DNA from 4 places in the Bacillus jepli genome. Region 3 is predicted to be linked to each of the others. Evidence: riboswitches for the same ligand, from Rfam matches in the RefSeq annotation. Region 3 holds a riboswitch; each other region holds the start of a gene.
What was found. A riboswitch is a leader RNA that binds a small molecule or an ion and turns the genes downstream of it on or off. The one in region 3 is predicted to bind cyclic di-GMP.
Positions count from the first base shown of each region.

Region 1: linked by a shared signal. The riboswitch ahead of ABC371_RS22345 (EAL domain-containing protein) and the one ahead of ABC371_RS08340 (hypothetical protein) in region 3 are both predicted to bind cyclic di-GMP.
Region 2: linked by a shared signal. The riboswitch ahead of ABC371_RS16475 (putative bifunctional diguanylate cyclase/phosphodiesterase) and the one ahead of ABC371_RS08340 (hypothetical protein) in region 3 are both predicted to bind cyclic di-GMP.
Region 4: linked by a shared signal. The riboswitch ahead of ABC371_RS02800 (sensor domain-containing diguanylate cyclase) and the one ahead of ABC371_RS08340 (hypothetical protein) in region 3 are both predicted to bind cyclic di-GMP.

Region 1 covers NZ_JBDFMO010000001.1:4,384,560-4,388,799, reverse strand. Annotated here, with positions in the region: gene ABC371_RS22350 (PilZ domain-containing protein) at 51-596, opposite strand; gene ABC371_RS22345 (EAL domain-containing protein) at 611-1,321, opposite strand; cyclic di-GMP riboswitch class I at 1,412-1,497, opposite strand; gene ABC371_RS22340 (HD domain-containing protein) at 2,613-3,842, opposite strand.
Region 2 covers NZ_JBDFMO010000001.1:3,218,277-3,222,516, forward strand. Annotated here, with positions in the region: gene ABC371_RS16465 (hypothetical protein) at 1-66, shown strand, start outside; gene ABC371_RS16470 (erythromycin esterase family protein) at 76-1,344, shown strand; cyclic di-GMP riboswitch class I at 1,697-1,781, shown strand; gene ABC371_RS16475 (putative bifunctional diguanylate cyclase/phosphodiesterase) at 1,911-3,497, shown strand; gene ABC371_RS16480 (IS1595 family transposase) at 3,547-4,240, shown strand, end outside.
Region 3 covers NZ_JBDFMO010000001.1:1,684,101-1,688,340, reverse strand. Annotated here, with positions in the region: gene ABC371_RS08350 (hypothetical protein) at 280-432, opposite strand; gene ABC371_RS08345 (hypothetical protein) at 706-1,041, opposite strand; cyclic di-GMP riboswitch class I at 1,715-1,800, shown strand; gene ABC371_RS08340 (hypothetical protein) at 2,247-2,480, shown strand; gene ABC371_RS08335 (DUF8042 domain-containing protein) at 2,661-3,002, opposite strand; gene fliT (flagellar protein FliT) at 3,010-3,360, opposite strand; gene fliS (flagellar export chaperone FliS) at 3,360-3,761, opposite strand; gene fliD (flagellar filament capping protein FliD) at 3,781-4,240, opposite strand, start outside.
Region 4 covers NZ_JBDFMO010000001.1:564,688-568,927, reverse strand. Annotated here, with positions in the region: gene ABC371_RS02810 (ABC transporter permease) at 1-632, opposite strand, end outside; gene ABC371_RS02805 (ABC transporter ATP-binding protein) at 622-1,731, opposite strand; cyclic di-GMP riboswitch class I at 2,011-2,095, shown strand; gene ABC371_RS02800 (sensor domain-containing diguanylate cyclase) at 2,314-3,504, shown strand; gene ABC371_RS02795 (YxcD family protein) at 3,539-3,826, opposite strand; gene ABC371_RS02790 (hypothetical protein) at 3,814-4,240, opposite strand, start outside.

The DNA of each region.
Region 1 (4,240 bases), 2.7 Mb from region 3:
TACTGTAATTATAATGCCCTATCTCGAACGAAGATAGGGCTTTTTGTATGTTAGCTTATCTTATTCCGTTGTTTTACTTGGTAATTGTGTAGTGCTATGTTTAATCTTTTAATGTCATTTACAGATAAATCTACAAACTGTACGCCGTATGAAACCGTTTTTCCCTTAAAATGATCTTCTCTTCGGATAATTTTTCCTTTTAATTCGAATACTTCACCGTGGAAAATAAAGTTTATTTTCATTAATATATTGTGCTTAACGGGAAATTCATAAGAAGAATGAAATTTTAGCCCGCCAATACTGATATCATGAATCATTTCATTAAAAGACTTATTCTTTAAAACTCTTAAAGAATTGTTACCAAAATCTATTAGAGTAAAAGTGCCTTCTATTCCGGGTAGTTTAATTCTATAGGAATTTCTCTTTTCTAAAGGCTGGAATTTATTAAATTTTCTTAGTTGACTTTTTAATGAACTGTTATCCTTATGTAAAGTTTTAATCAACTGAATTTGCTTTACTAGTTTACGTTCATCTTTAATAAATAAAATTAACAAAAAAAACAATATTATAGTTTGTGCTAAAACTATGTAGCTCAAAAATTTCACCTCAATTAAACAACTTTAAAGGCTTTAGGTCTACCTAATATAAAGCCTTGACCATATTTAACACCAATTGCCTTTGCAACTGCTAAATCCATTTCGGTTTCAATTCCTTCTAGTACTAAATTAATATTATGATTATTAGTATAATAAAGAATTGTTTTGATTATTTCTTGTTTTTTAGGTTCTTTATACAAGTTGTTGGAAAAATATTTATCCAACTTAATAAAATTTGGGTCTAATTCTATTATTGATTTTAGATTAGAGTTTCCCTTTCCCACATCATCAATAGCAAATTTAATACCATCTGATTTAAGTCTGGCAATATTCTCTTTTAAACTTGAAAAATCAGTAATGGTTTCCATTTCACTAATTTCAAAGATGACTTGTTGACTAAAGTAGTTGTTATCGGTGATAATTCTCTTTATAAAGGGCAGAAAATTTGTGTTTGTAAGGGTAGATGGAAATACATTCAAAAACAAATGACCGTCCTTTTTTGAAAATCCTGCCGAATGGTAGGTAAATGCAGCTTTATGAATAGACCGCGAATCTAATTCATAGAGCTGTTTTTCTGTTTTTGCAAGGTTAAAAGTTTCTTCTGGATTTACATCATGAGAGGTTCTTAGGAGTCCTTCAAATCCAATCCTTGTCCATGTCTGAATATCAATAATGGGCTGGAAAAAGTGTGAAAATAATTCATTTTGAATCAAATTTCGAATCATATTAAGTAATCACCCCCTTCATTCTAATTTTCAGAATAAAAAAAAGACGACTACACCGAAAAAAACGGGAGCCATCTTTTCTCCGCTAATTTCGGTAACTCGACTACCATTGCAATGATTGCTTTAGGTTCGTAGCTTTGCGTCCTTATCTTTCGATAAGTTTGCCTTTATCGTATAGCTTATACATTTGTATTACCTTTTCCTTTAATATAATATGACAAAAGTCTTATAAATTCAACATAATTTGACAGTAATTACAAAATATCTATTTATGGTATAGCCAATCATATCTTTATAATGTCGAATTTTGATTTATTTCTGCTAACTTTTAATAGGAAAAGAAGTTTAATTAAATAATGGTTTGTTATCTCAGTAATGATTAAACTTTTTTATTTGAACCCCTTTTATTATGGTTGGGAAATTTAGGGAAAAGATTTGTCATTTGAATTTTGCTCTTTGTACTTTTCAAACAGAAATTGGAGTCCATAAAATAGAAATACCTTTGTAAAGAAATAAAAGAAGAACTGTAAATGATTTAGACGTACCAATGAGAAATACTTGATTTTTCTCGCGAATTTGGCAAATGGGTAGGCAAATAGAACATTTCCGATGGCATTAAGAAACACGAACTTTGTAAATTTTCCATATGACCACCTCATTAACCAAATTGAAAATACCGAGAAAAAACCAATATTAAAAGGGAATTCATTAAATAAATATGGATTTGGTTTATTATAAAAAACCCACCATCTACGTTTTTTTTCCTATTAGTGCCGTGGTCGCCTCTATACATCCGATAAGAATGGAAATAGGTAAGAATCTCTTTAAATTTTGCAACCCAATAAAAGGTACAGTTGAAAATGCAATTATAACCATAGAAAAATTTAATATCTTTTGGATTTTTATTGACATAACATTAAACATCCTTTTTTATAAGCTAACTTTTCCTATTATTATTTTATGGTATCCGAAAATTAAATTTATATGTAATAACTGATAGAGTTAAGAGTTGATGGAAAAAGGTGAATTAGAGTCCGCGTTTAATGTTAGTTTTTTTTCGATAACGTTATGTAAAAAGAGTGTAATTTATTAGAGAAACATAAAAACCCTAAGCTTGTAATAAGTAGTCTACATGCTTAGGGTATTTTGGGTAGTCATTTGACAAAAATGCAGAATGATTCATGCAATCTAAATTACCATCAATGTCATGATTTTGTGTCACTAAAGTTTAAATAGTGTACCAATGAAGACTAATTGCGATTTTCTACAATGCTTATCTTGGTCCTTTTACTTATTTCAATTCTTCAGTATTTTCATATCTACTATCCAAAAAGTCTACTATATGAATAATATATCCTTCAATAGTTTGTGGATTTCTAATACAGGAACCCCATTCAGGAAGACCATGATGACACAAAATACAATGTGATATCTGGTGAATATCCTCTAAAGAAACAATAATATTTTCACTTTCAATTATTTTGGACAGGATAAGTACTCCATAAGGAATGTGTCCGATCATTACACCTAACTCATCCATTGTAATTCCTGTCTGTTTACGGTTATCAAGGTTTGAGTGATCGGCTGATGGGAATAGAAACTTAAACTCTTCATATTTTTTTCCTGCATGATCATATTCAAGTAACTTACCGATATCGTGGAATAATATACTTGTCAAAACTACGTTATAATTTGGAATAGTATCTTTGTGTTCCATCATTCCGTAAAACATTGTATATAAATGATCAATAGTATCTTTCCATACCAATTGTTGAGGGTTCACGGATGATTGCATTTGCGCCCATATGTCACTTTTGTGTGCTTTCTCAACCCGATTAATAAGTTTTAGTGTTGCTTGGTAGTGATTTTTTTCATGTCTTAAAATATATCTTGCAAACCTCATTAAACCGACTGTATGTTTTAACAGCCCACCCAAATAGTTATGATGAAACCCCTTTGCAGCAGGCCTTATGCAAAACTGATCCCAGAAACGACGCATAGCTGCAAATGAAATTTCTTTATAAGGTGACTCAAGCTCATCAAGATAAGAAAATAGTTCAACCGCCAACTCTTCGATGTTTTGTTTAGTGTACGCCAGTAAACTGAAAGGATTAATATCTTCTTCACAAGGTTTAAGTTTGTTAATTGTTAATGATTTATGCCCACGGTAATCGTCAACTCTAGCCTCAACATCAAACACAGAATATGTTTCTAATAGTGATTTATTTATCTCTACAGAGCCTTCGTTATCCCACAATTTTGCATTTATTGTTCCAGCATTATTACTGAATCTGATTTTCATGTATTGTTTATTTGTTTTTGTTGTTTCAATGCTAAATTCGTTTAGGAGGAATCGGACACGAACAATATTCCCTTTTTCTTCATTCTGTATGTTAAAAGTTTCTTCCCCGGTTGGTAAGACTGGTAGTGGGAAATCTCTCAGTATTTCTTCTCGCTTTATATCAGAGGTCCCATAGATAACGGGGATAAAATCATAGAAATATGATTTCGGTTCATTCATTTTCATCACTCCCATTAAAGTGGTTAAGCCTATAAAAATAGCTTAGGAAATTTTAAGCATTCTCTTCTTTTCATTTTACAATATATATTAGTCTATGAATAAGAAAATTAACTTTTACCAAAAAGGTTGTATTGAATTTGTTAAATTTGTGTACTAATAGAAATGAACTAAGAGGGTTTTGTTCTATGAGGACGATAGAAAATTAATATTTAACTAGTGTAAGAACATAAGCAGCTCCTGATTTAACCATTGAGCAGATTATTTTTAAATAAACAAACTTCTTTGATTTGATTAATCAGACTTTAGTAGAATACTAATTGGAGGGAGATAGGGAATCCTATCTCTTATTTAAATTTTTTATAAAAACTTGAAACGTTTTATTTTATAAAGACTCTTAT
Region 2 (4,240 bases), 1.5 Mb from region 3:
TATGCGGATACTCTTCTTTCTGTTCATTCGGGTGAGAATTCGTATAATGCAGAATACAAAAACTGAGGGGTTCATATGGTAGATAAAATGATACAAGCGATACAACAACATTCTATTCCAATTAGAAATCTGAAGGAGGACCTAGAACAACTTGTTACTTCTATTAAAAATGAGAAATTCATTTTGTTGGGGGAATCCTCACATGGTACGTCTGAGTTCTACCAAATTCGAAAGGAACTTACCAAAAAATTAATTGTTGAAAAAGATTTTACTTTTATAGCTGTGGAAGGTGATTGGCCAGCATGCCAAGAGGTCAATCGCTATATCAAAGGGTATTCAGCTAAATATAACAATGCTCGTGATGTCCTTTTGACATTTAAACGTTGGCCAACATGGATGTGGGCAAATGAAGAAATCATTGACTTAATTGAATGGCTAAAAGAATATAATCACGATAAAACGAGTGAAAAAAAGGTTGGCTTTTATGGAATTGACATCTATAGTTTATGGGAATCCATGGATGAAATTCTAAAGTATTTAGAAAAACGCAACTCTCCTGATCTCGAGGTCGCGAGAAAGGCGTTCGCGTGTTTTGAACCCTTTAATCGTGAAGCAGAAAAGTATGCATTGTCATCTACGTTTTATTCCGAAGGCTGTCATGAAGAAGTCACAAAACTATTATCGGAAATAAGTGTAAACAAACATACCTATCATGATTCAGAAGAAAGTAGTTTAAACGTAGAGGTAAACGCACTTATCACGGCTAATGCTGAAAACTACTATACAACAATGATAACGAAGGACAATGAATCATGGAATATCAGAGACCGTCACATGGTTGAGGTGATCCATAAAATAGATTCCTTTTATCACCAACAATCCAAAGGAATCATCTGGGAACACAACACACATGTTGGGGATGCACGTGCAACAGATATGGCGAATGAAGGACTTGTAAATGTCGGACAACTTTTGAGGGAGCAGGTCGGTTCTGAAAACGTATATATTGTTGGTTTCGGTACACATCATGGTACGGTTATTGCAGCTATTGAGTGGGGTGTAAACTTTCAAAAAATGAATACACCTCCCGCAACTACAGGAAGTTGGGAAGACCTACTTTATAAAGCGGGAAATTACGATAAACTCCTAATTTTTACGGATAAAAACAGATATTTATTTGATAACTCAATTGGTCATCGCGCGATTGGCGTTGTCTATTATCCACAATATGAACATTATGGGAACTATGTTCAATCGGTCATCTCTGAACGTTATGATGCGTTTATATTTGTAAATCACACAAATGCTTTAACTCCACTTGAAGTAACAGGCGTGTTAATTTAATCAAATTCAGCAGGATTTCCATACTGATGGGATGAATGCAAATAGGTGCTAAACTAAGCTAAAAACTCCTGAGATTCTTGCTCGCTCGACACCTAGCGTTGTAAGCGTTAGATTTTCTAGGGCGGGCTCTTCTACTCAACCTACCCCTAATCCTGCCTCCCTTAAGATTTTCATAAATTATCAAAACAATGTGATAAAAAGCTCAGATACTGGAAATTATTTGGGGTATTCTAAGAAGAATAGAGAGTCATTTTGCATTTAAATGGTATTTTGTCAAAAGCTGTTGAATATATAATATTTTTCTAATATTATTAGTTAGTACTAAAGTAATACATATAGTCAATAAGTATTACATCGATAAAGGCAAACCTATCAAAAGATAGGGACGCAAAGCCACGAGCCTAAAGCACTCATGCTATGGTAGTCGGGTTACCGAAATGATGGAGAGAAAAGGAAACTCCCGTTTTTCGGTGGAGTTTCTTTTTTATTATAAATGAAATTTGAATGAAACCAACGAAATTTAATCAGAAAAGAAGAACTTCTAGATTTTCCTGGGGGTGGAAAAAATGAAATTATTCGATCGACTACGAAAAAAACACCATGAAGTTGATTTAAAGAGAAAAAAGGTAATTGATGCTTATTATGAAAGTCTTTCAACTAGCAGTATGGAAACATTTGTAGAGGACATCGCAATAACATTTAATGAAAATGAAAGGCTCGATTATTATCGAGTTATTTCGAACCAATTAGGTTTGGCTTTATTTACAGTTGATCTTAAAAAGAGAGAAATTGTTTATGTTTCTAGAAGAATAGAAGAAATCTTGGAAATTACAAAAGAAGAATTAACAATCGACTATTGGAAATCTCTTTGGTATAAAGAGGGAACCTTAGATTTTTCAGCAATCTATGGGAGATTAACCAAAGAAGGTAAAAATACACATACGTACCGAATTATAACCCCAACTGGTACGGTTAAATGGATTAATGAAACGACAGTCGCCGTTGATGACGAGGAAGGGAATATTGAAAAAATTGTAGGTGTAATAGAAGATTGCACCAACGCTTTGCAACTAGAACAGAAAATAAATTTTATCACCACTCACGATGAACTGACGAATCTACCAAACTTTTTAAATGGAAGTAATCATATACAAGAGGTCATTGAAAGATACAAAACTAAGAGAGAAAGATTTGCTTTGTTTTGTGTGAATTTAGATGGGTTTAGCCGTATTAATAATACATTAGGATTTAAAATAGCGGACGAAGCTTCTAAGCAATTATCTACTAAACTTGAAAAATACCTAAATAAAGGTGTTTTCCTTTTCCGTTCTCAAGGGGATGAATGGTACGCTGTTGTAGAATGCTCAATGAAGAATGAAGAGTACATGAGTCATGCGAAAGAGATTATTGATATTATTCAAGCTCCTCTTCAAATTCAGGATTATTCGATTCGAATTACAGCTAGCATTGGAATTAGTATTTATCCGGATGACGGAGAAAATAAGGTTGAGCTTATAAAAAATGCAAACACCGCATTAAAACGAGCGAAAAAGCATGGTGTAGCAAACTATCAATTATATGCTGCAAATATGAATATTGAATCGTTTAAAACCTTTCAATTAGAGACAGATTTACAGAGTGCGATTAAGAATGGTGAATTGTATATCGAATACCAACCAAAAGTGGATGTTAAGTCGCAAAAAGCAACGAGTGCAGAGGCACTTATCCGTTGGAAACACCCACTTTGGGGAGAAGTTTCACCGATGGAATTTATCACGATTGCCGAAGAAAGTAATTTTCACCGTGAACTCTCAGAATTTGTTATTGATACGGTATGTAAGCAAGTTGGTCAATGGGAAAAACGAGGCATTCAATTTAACACGGTTTCATTTAATTTATCAGCTAAGGACTTTTTAAAAAGCTCATTAATTAGTACGTTAAAAACGACAATTAATAGGTATCATATCAATTCAAAGCATCTGGAAATTGAGCTCACAGAAGGTACCTTGTTACAAGAAACAAGTGTTGTTCAGGATCAAATTGAGCAAATAAAAGCGATGGGCATTTCACTATCGTTAGACGATTTCGGGACGGGTTATTCTTCCATCCATTATTTGAAGAGGCTGTTTTCGTATAGATTGTTGCTTTCTTGACCATATTAGTAGAACGTTGATATAATACGGTTTCAGGAGGCATTCAACTATGTGGAAAGACATCTATAAAGAGTTCGGTGAACTATCAGAATCAGAGAAATTAAAGCTATTTAATGCTATGAAGGAAGATTTATTTCCTGACGAACCTAATAAAATTACCGAGTTATTAAATAGCATCCGTGAAACACGTTTTGCATCAGGATTAGGTTGTGTTCATTGCGGTAGCACATCAGTAAAACGAAATGGTAAATATCGTTCAAGACAACGCTATCTGTGCAACGATTGCGGAAAATCTTTCAATGATATGACTAATACACCGTTTTCAGGTTCTCGTTATCCTGAGAAGTGGGTAAAATACATCGAAATGATGGTCGAAGGATATACCCTGCCAAAAATCGCTGAACGATTAAAGATTCACCTATCCACTGCATTTTATTGGAGACATAAAATTTTGAATGCATTAGGAAGTAACGGATTTAATCAATTGCAAGGCATCGTTGAAAGTGACGAGACATTCTTTCGTGAGTCAATGAAAGGTCGAGATATTCCTCACAGAAAGGCGAAAAAACGTGGAGAAAAAGACGAAAAGCCAGGGATTTCTAATCTCAAAATTGCCGTTGTTGTAGCACAAGACAGGAACGGAAGTGTAATTGCTCGTAAAGCTGGAACAGGGCGTGTGAAGGCTGAGGAAATCGATGCTGTTATTGGCGAATACATTCACCCGTCTGCTTTACTATGCACCG
Region 3 (4,240 bases):
TGAAAATATTAACTTGATCGAATGTGGAAATGGGCACGTTGTTCCACGGGACATGGGGACAGGTCCCTCGCCCCACTTTACTTATTATGTTGTGAATGTAAATTTGTAAACAATATGTGTAGGTGTAAAAATATATGCATGTCTATGGTGAATTATGAATGGTAACTGTGTGGATTCTAGGGTGAAAATTGCTTGAAGAATTCTTCAGTAGTAGTATACCCAAAATGTGGGAGGAATATCGGGGGTTTATAAAGAAAATGGAACTGCCTACCTTACAGTTCATATTCTTTTCCTCTTTTTCTTTTTAACCTGTTTCACCGGCTGCTTTTCTGCTTGTTTCCATTTTGGGATTTCTTCCTTTCGTTTACCTAAATAAAACTCGGCAACTGAATAAAACGATGAAAAATCACCAGATAAAACGTCAAAGTCCATGTCTTCTCAGTCCAAATGGAGACAGGTCTTTTCCAGCTTGGACCATTTCCTCTAAGGTTGGGATAAATGGAATTTCCCCTTCTGAATCAAGGTGAATCAAAAAGGATAACCTGAGGCCGGCTGCGCTTATATGGGCAAACAAACGTAAATCCCTCAAAGTGATAGTAGCAAATTTTGAGGGACTTTTCTTTATTTTTATGAATTTAATTAAAGTAAGGGGTGAATTGTCGAAAAAAGATTCTTACTAGTTAACTAAAAGCAAATAATATACGATTATTGTCTCGTTAACCGCTCAATTTCAGTCTCAACTTTGAAGATTCGTTTATTTAAAGCCGAGGTCTGGTTATCAACATATTCTGCAATTTTCTCAGTGAAATTGCCGAGACTTTCAATACTATTTTTTTGTAGTTTTTCTTGACCCACTTTAAGCTCATTTTGGTTTGTCTCTAGTCGATCCAAACGATGATCTATACCGTTTAAACGCACGTCTATACCATCTAACCGTTTGTCTATGCCATCAAATCGCTTGTCCATTCCTTCTAAACGAGTATGAATCGGCTTTAATTCTTCTTTTAAGACTGTGCGTAATAGTTCTTCCATCTCATTCATAACAATTCCTCCTACTTTCAGTATAGCATGAATTTTTACCCTTAATAGATTCGATAGGATCATAATTTGGTGCAAATTCAAACAATTTCTTACTGATGAGAGTGACTCCATCTCTTTTTAAATGAGAGCAAACTTCCATTGGTGTTATTCATCTTGTGGGAATATTGATGACATAAAAAAGTGCGCTTATCTTTAGGTGAAATTGGGAGATTATTCTTAGGAAGCTAAAAGATCTTTATACTTTTATTTTAACACAAACGAAACGTATGTTCTACAAAAAATCTTATCTTTTAAAGTTTTTGATAGGTTTGCAGTAGAAGATGGATTAATTTTATTTAGAAAGAATGCCACCATTTTCAGATGGCATTTTCTACTTTTTCTTATCAAAAAAACATCCCGGCAGCAGGGAGTGATGTATTTAGTGGTGGATGTTACAGAAAGATTTGTATCATAATAGATTTTGGAACATGATATAAAAAGGAATTTATTACGATTTTTTATTTGCTGTGGTGAAAATCTTTTAGCCGACTCAGGCAGGGTCACTAAAGACCCCAATTTTTCGTATAGGTATAATTACCTATTTTAGTCTGATTATACAATATTTTGTCAACTTTTGTTGAAAAAGTACTACTTTCGTTTTATCATTAAAGTAGTGAATTTAAACTATTGACAAAATTGAAAAAGGCAAACTTATTGAAAGGTAAGGACGCAAAGCTTCGGGTCTAAGGTTCTATGAACTAAGATAGCCGAGTTGCCAAAAAAGTCGTGAATAAATATATCGGTTATAGAAATAACCAATTGTTTAATTTATCCACCATTTTTTTGGTGGATTTTTTTTATATTTAATTCAAAGAGACTTTTATAAATGGTTATTACATCAATTTTGATTAATCCGAAAGAAGGTTGAAATAAGGTGAAGACCATTAGTAAAGAACAAGTTTGTTTTAAGTGTAAAGAAGTAAAATCCGTTAATGACTTTTATGAAAAAGGAAATCGCTTTATGAATTGTTCAGAATGTCGTAAGGCTAGATACAATAGAAAAAAATCAATTGAATTTTTATTAAATAAACAGAAGCAAACAAGACAATATGTTTAAGAGTCATCTAAAAATCATATGCAACGTCTGTAAATATAAACTAGTAAGATAGTTAGCTTAGATGTAGGCTATTCTAGCCATAACTTCTATAAAAAAGGGGATGTTTATCTTGACCGTATTATTTGGAACTGTTGAATATTTTGAAAAAGAAATAGAGATTCAAATGTCTAATGGACAATTGCAAAATTTGACTACTAGTAAAAGTTTAGAATTTGCCTATTCATCGGTAAAAAGTGAAATTACGGATGTTTTTATATGTAGTGATAAATTACGGAAGGATTTATTGGTGAATCTTGAAAAAGCATTAGAAATGGTAAGTGGATCTATGGTGGGTGTTGATTAAAGATTAAATATATTCTGTTGAAGCGGAATTAAACGTTCTTATGATATGTCTCCAGGTGAAAAAATTACCCCTACCCGTAAATATTACTATTCCTCTTCTCAAATAGAAACACCTGAGCTTAGCCCGGGTGTTTCCCTTATTGTATGACATATATTGATAATTGATCTTGAATGCTTTCTTTCACGCTAGGAAAGCGGGATAAATATTGGATTTGATTAACTGTTGTTTTTGGGGTTCATTTTCATATAAGTCTTCTAGTTTTGATATTTCCGTAATAACGCCATTAAAGGAAAGGATAGAAGTAACAACCTCTTTTTGATCTTTAAACAAAGAAAGTAACTGGTCACTTGTTTGATAAATACTAGATAAAGCTGCAAAAATATCAACTAATACCTGGTCCGCATTACTACGAGATATATCTTCAAAACTACTTACTACATATTCAAATCCCTCTTCTACCGTACCAAGCAACTCATAATATCTTTGAAGGACATCGTATTGTTCTAAACTAAGTTGTAACATATTTCACCTATTTTCTTTTATCAAAAAACATCCCGTCAGCTGGAGCTGATTGATAGGGATTGATGTATTTAGTGGTGGATGTCTTCCGTGTTTTTTGATTCGCGATGTCCTGTTGGATTTCTTTTTTTAGTGTATCTAACTTGCCATCAATGAAGACATTCATTTGGACAATTTCAGCACCGAGTTTACGCTGTTCCTCTGTATAAGGAGGTTTGACGTCCGACATAAGTTGCTCCCGCTCGTCAAGAAACTTCGTAATAGATTCAATGAGTTCATCACGTTTTTCCTGCTCGACAGGCTGAGTCAACAAACTGTGTAGTTCCTTCGTGATGCGATAGAGCTCTACTACCGGATTCACTAAATCTGTCCACCTTGTGCATGCTGGCGCTGACGGTTCACCTGAATAACTTCTTTCCAAGTGTCTCGGAATTCAGTCACAAGTCCTTCAACCTCTGCTATAATGTCAAGGTCATTATTAAGATTGGCTTCCATCAAACGACGGTTCATGTAATCATACATCGCCAACATGTTTTTAGACACTTCCACATCCATGTTTAACGTAACCATGAACTCACGGATAATGTTTTGCGCCTTTTGAAGATTTGTATTTTTTTCTTGTATATTGTTTTCCTCAATTGCTTTACGACTAAGCTTTATAAATTTCAAGCAACCATTGTAGAGCATTAACGTAAGCTCACCTGGTGTTGCAGTCGTAACTGAATTTGATTGATATGCTTGATATGGATTTCCGATTGCCATTTACGTTACACTCCTTTTATTAACCACTAAAGAAATTCTGCATGAGGTATGCAGATTGTTGATTCGCACGTTGGATTGCTTTTTCCATTGCTGTGAATTGGCGCCAGTAGCGATCTTCGATTTGAACCAGTCGGTCTTCGAAACGGTCGATACTGTCTTTCAAACTATCAAGGTTTTTACCAATCGTGTACTTCTGTGTGGTCCAAGTGGATTTACCTGCACGTTCACTCACCTTGTCCATCGTTGCAGTTAAACTATCATATAAGCGATTAATGAGACCTTTTTCAGCATAAGTACTCCCATCTGCTGTGAACAGCTTTTCTACTGCTTCTGGATCTTTTTCAATCGCTTCTTTTAGCTTCGCTTTATCAATCTCCAGCTTTCCACGATCTAAATAATTTGCAGTGGTTTTTATCCCAATACTAGCTAATTGATTGAAAGCAGTATCCATTGACAGATTCGTAACTGGCGTATACAAA
Region 4 (4,240 bases), 1.1 Mb from region 3:
AATAATGATAGGGCAGGAATAAAGACAACCTGGCATCCTGATTTTACACCCTGAATCGTTAATGGAAAAATGACACGACGAAACGTTGTCCATTTTGATGCTCCAAGGTCTCTAGCAGCGTCCAATAGACTTGGATTTAACTCATCTAATGAGTTAAAGATAGGTAAAATCATAAATGGAATAAAAATATAAACAGATACAAACACAAAGCTGAAATCAGTAAATAATAACTGTCTAGAGCCGATACCCAGTACTTCAAGAATCGCGTTGGCAGTTCCATAGGCTCCAAAAATCCCAATAAAAGCATATGCTTTTAATAGAAGATTGATCCAAGAAGGAGCAATGATGAGAAGCAACCAAAGATGTTTATGCTTCGTTCTAGTGATTAAATAGGCTGTAGGGTATGCGACCAATAATGAGACAGCTGTTATTAAAAAGGCATACCAAAATGAGCTTAATGTCATCTTTAGATAAGTTGGTGTGAAAAATGTTTTGTAATTTATTAATGATAGATTTCCCTCTATATCAAAAAATGAATAATAGAGAACAAGTGTAATCGGAGCAATAACAAATACAAGAATCCATAGTGCATAAGGGATAAAATATATATTGCGAGTCAGCTTATTTTCCATGGCTTTCCCCGTCCACATATGCCTCTAAGCGACGATCATATTCTTCCTCTGTTTCACCAATCCGCATAACATGAATCGCCTCTGGATCAAAGTAAAGTCCGATTTCATCGCCAACTTTAGCTTTCTTTGTAGAGTGTACAAGCCACTCATTTCCATCCTTATCAAAGCCGCAAATTTCATAGTGAACCCCTCTAAAAAGCTGAGAATCTACAACAACTTGAAGCTTTCCTTTTTCAACAGAGGTTATTTCTAGATCTTCAGGACGGATGACAATTTCAACAGGCTCATTGTCTGAAAAACCTTGGTCAACACAATCAAATGTCTTTCCAACGAATTCAACTAAAAAGTCTCGATGCATTTTTCCTTTTACGATATTCGATTCTCCGATAAAATCAGCGACAAAGCGATTGATGGGTTCGTCATATATATCGATAGGGGTGCCACTTTGTTGTATGTCTCCTTTATTCAATACAAATATCTCATCAGACATAGCAAGTGCCTCCTCTTGGTCATGTGTGACAAAGATAAAGGTAATACCAAGTCGCTTTTGAAGGTCACGGAGTTCATATTGCATTTCTGTACGGAGCTTTAAATCAAGTGCTGACAATGGCTCATCCAATAAAATAATCTCAGGCTCGTTCACAATCGCTCGAGCAATTGCCACACGTTGTCTTTGACCACCCGACATTTCTCTAATTTCGCGGTTTTCATAGCCAGTAAGATTGACAAAGCTTAGGGCTTCTTTCACTTTTTTATCGATTTCAGATTGCTTCATTTTTTTTATTCGTAAGCCAAAGGCAACATTTTCATATACATTAAGATGTGGAAATAAAGCATAATCCTGAAACACTGTATTAACCTGACGCTTATTGGCAGGTGTGGTGTTTACTTTTTTGCCATTAAAATAAACCTCTCCATCTGAGGGTTCGATAAATCCTGCGATCAAACGCAAAATCGTTGTTTTTCCACATCCGGATGGACCAAGAAGGGTATAAAACTTTCCTCTTTCAATTTCAAAGCTGACATTGTTAAGGACAGGTGGGTCATTGTCATATTGTTTCGTCACATTTTTAAATTGGATAATAGGTATACTGGTCATAGCAACCCCCTTCTTTCTATATAAAATAAGGTAATAGTTTTTGTGTAATCCGGCATAATTATACACGAATCGGCAAAAAATTCAATAACATTCATAAAGTCAAGTGTAAAAATATAAATGGAGTGATCGTATATAGACCGAAAAAAGAATCTAGTAAATTGGTAGTAGGAATAAATTAACATTTTTAGAAAAAGGTGAGGTTAATTTCATTGACCAAATGTGAAAATAGAAATATAATTATAGTACAATTTGAAATAATCTTTCTTTAAAGATAATTGTATAAAGGAAAGGCAAATTCATTGAAAGATGAAGACGCAAAACTATAGGGGCTTAGTCCAGTTGGACATGCCAGCCAGTTGCCGAGTAAAACTCGTATCGTAAGAGCGAAGATTAATCGGTGTGTGATTAGTCTTTTTTTTTATACCATTAAGTATATTGTTGTTACTATTTTACTAGATTTTTGGATAAATTAGCATGTTCAAAAGGAAGGGGAAAAGGACCGCGTCGACGAAACGCCATGACCAGTGCCATTTTCAACCGGTTTTTTGAACATTCTTTAAAAAAATTTGGAAGTGATTATGCATGAAGAAAACCATCCAGAATCTGAACGTACTAAGAAAACTGAGTGAATTAGTCGAAAAGGTTGGTTTCGAAAAGAACCTGATTTCTGACGAAACTCGTAGCTTTTTTGACGAGATTGGTCAGGAACAAGAGGAACAAAAGATTACTAGCACCCTTTTAACCCAACTCCAACAAATGAACGAACAAATGGAAAATATGCATTGGATGAACAAGCATTACCGTATCCTTCATGAATTTGCCCAAATTTGCAGCAAAACTTTAAATGAAAGCGTTCTTCTTCAAAAGTCCTACGAGATGGTATCACGCGTTATGCCAACGGACTCGTTTTATATTGCCCTGCACAATCCTGGTGATGCACAAATTCAAATGATTTTTATTATGGATAACGGTGAACCTGCCCCACCAAGTACCGTGGAGTTTGGTGAAAATTACACATCAAAGGTTATAAAAACACGAGAAATCGTTCACCTCAAGCATCGAAATCAAAACATTGAGTATGATACGAAAATGGGAGAAGGAGAGCAAGACACAAGGTCTTGTTTATTCGTACCAGTTGTGATGGATGATCAAGTAAAAGGTGTCATTTCAGCACAAAGCTATAGGGATTTCGCCTATCGGAAGGAACACGAGGACCTTTTGCAAATGATCGGTGCTCAAGTTATCAATTCGATTGAAACAGCACGATTATACGGAAAAATTTACACAATGTCCCGCACAGACGAATTAACAGGTTTAAAAAACCATCGTGCTTTCCATGAGGATTTAGGACAATTAATTCGAAATGATGATGGCGAGATTACAGTTATGATGATCGATTCTGATGATTTAAAGCAAGTAAATGACCGCTTCGGCCATGATGCGGGTGATTTATATTTAAAAATACTTGCAGACGGCATGAAAACACTTTGCAATGATAAGATGGAAGGCTATCGATATGCGGGGGATGAGTTCATGATTCTTATTAAAACCCGCATTGATTTGGGTGTGAAGGACATCTACTATAAGTTAAACGAGTATTACTCGGAACACCCACTCATCGTTGATGATGAAAAAATCACCGTTTCAATCAGCACTGGTGTTGGTGTCTATCCGTATAATGGAACAACTGTGGATGCGTTGAAGAAGGCAGCAGATCAAGCCCTTTACGCTGCAAAAGAGAATGGAAAAAATCGAATAGTCGTGGCGAATTAAAAAAGCTCATCCATTTGGATGAGCTTTTTTAATTTTAGTTAATATGGGCAATGATGCCTTCTTCATCGTCTAATACAAGCTTGATTCCTGCATATGGGTCTCGATTCAGAAATTCTCCAAGCCATAAACGAATCGCTTCGATTAGGTTTGCCATGATGAGAACCTGTTTGCGATCGTTGACATATGCTTCAGCGGAGAACCCGTAGTCATCATCATACATAAGCTCTACTTCGACTTCTTCTGGCTTTACTTGTTTTTTCAAGCCAATATAAACACAAACCGCATTAATAATTTCTTGTTCAGAAAGAATTAACGTCTCCATGGGTCTGCCTCATTTTTCTTACGATCTCTAATCATCACGAAGATTTTACGAATGATGACAATCAGAACATAAATCGCTATAACGTTAATCATTAATCCTAAAAATGAGCCGAGCATTCCCATTCCACCTAGAAGACCACCAAACAGGAACCCTGCAAGTCCACCAAGCATAAGGCCTTTCATTAATCCACCAGACATGAATCCACCTTTAGGATTTGTAGTAGTAGACTTGTTTGTCACATTATTATCTGCCTTTTTCTTTTGTTGTTGTTGGAAGTTGGATTTATTTGTGTTTCCTATATTATTATTAAACCCTCTCTTACCTGACTTATAGCCTTTTGCTTCAACAGTTGTTGTTTGGTCTTGGAAGACAAAGTTTCCAAGTGGCGAAAGAATCAGAGTAAGTGCTACCATA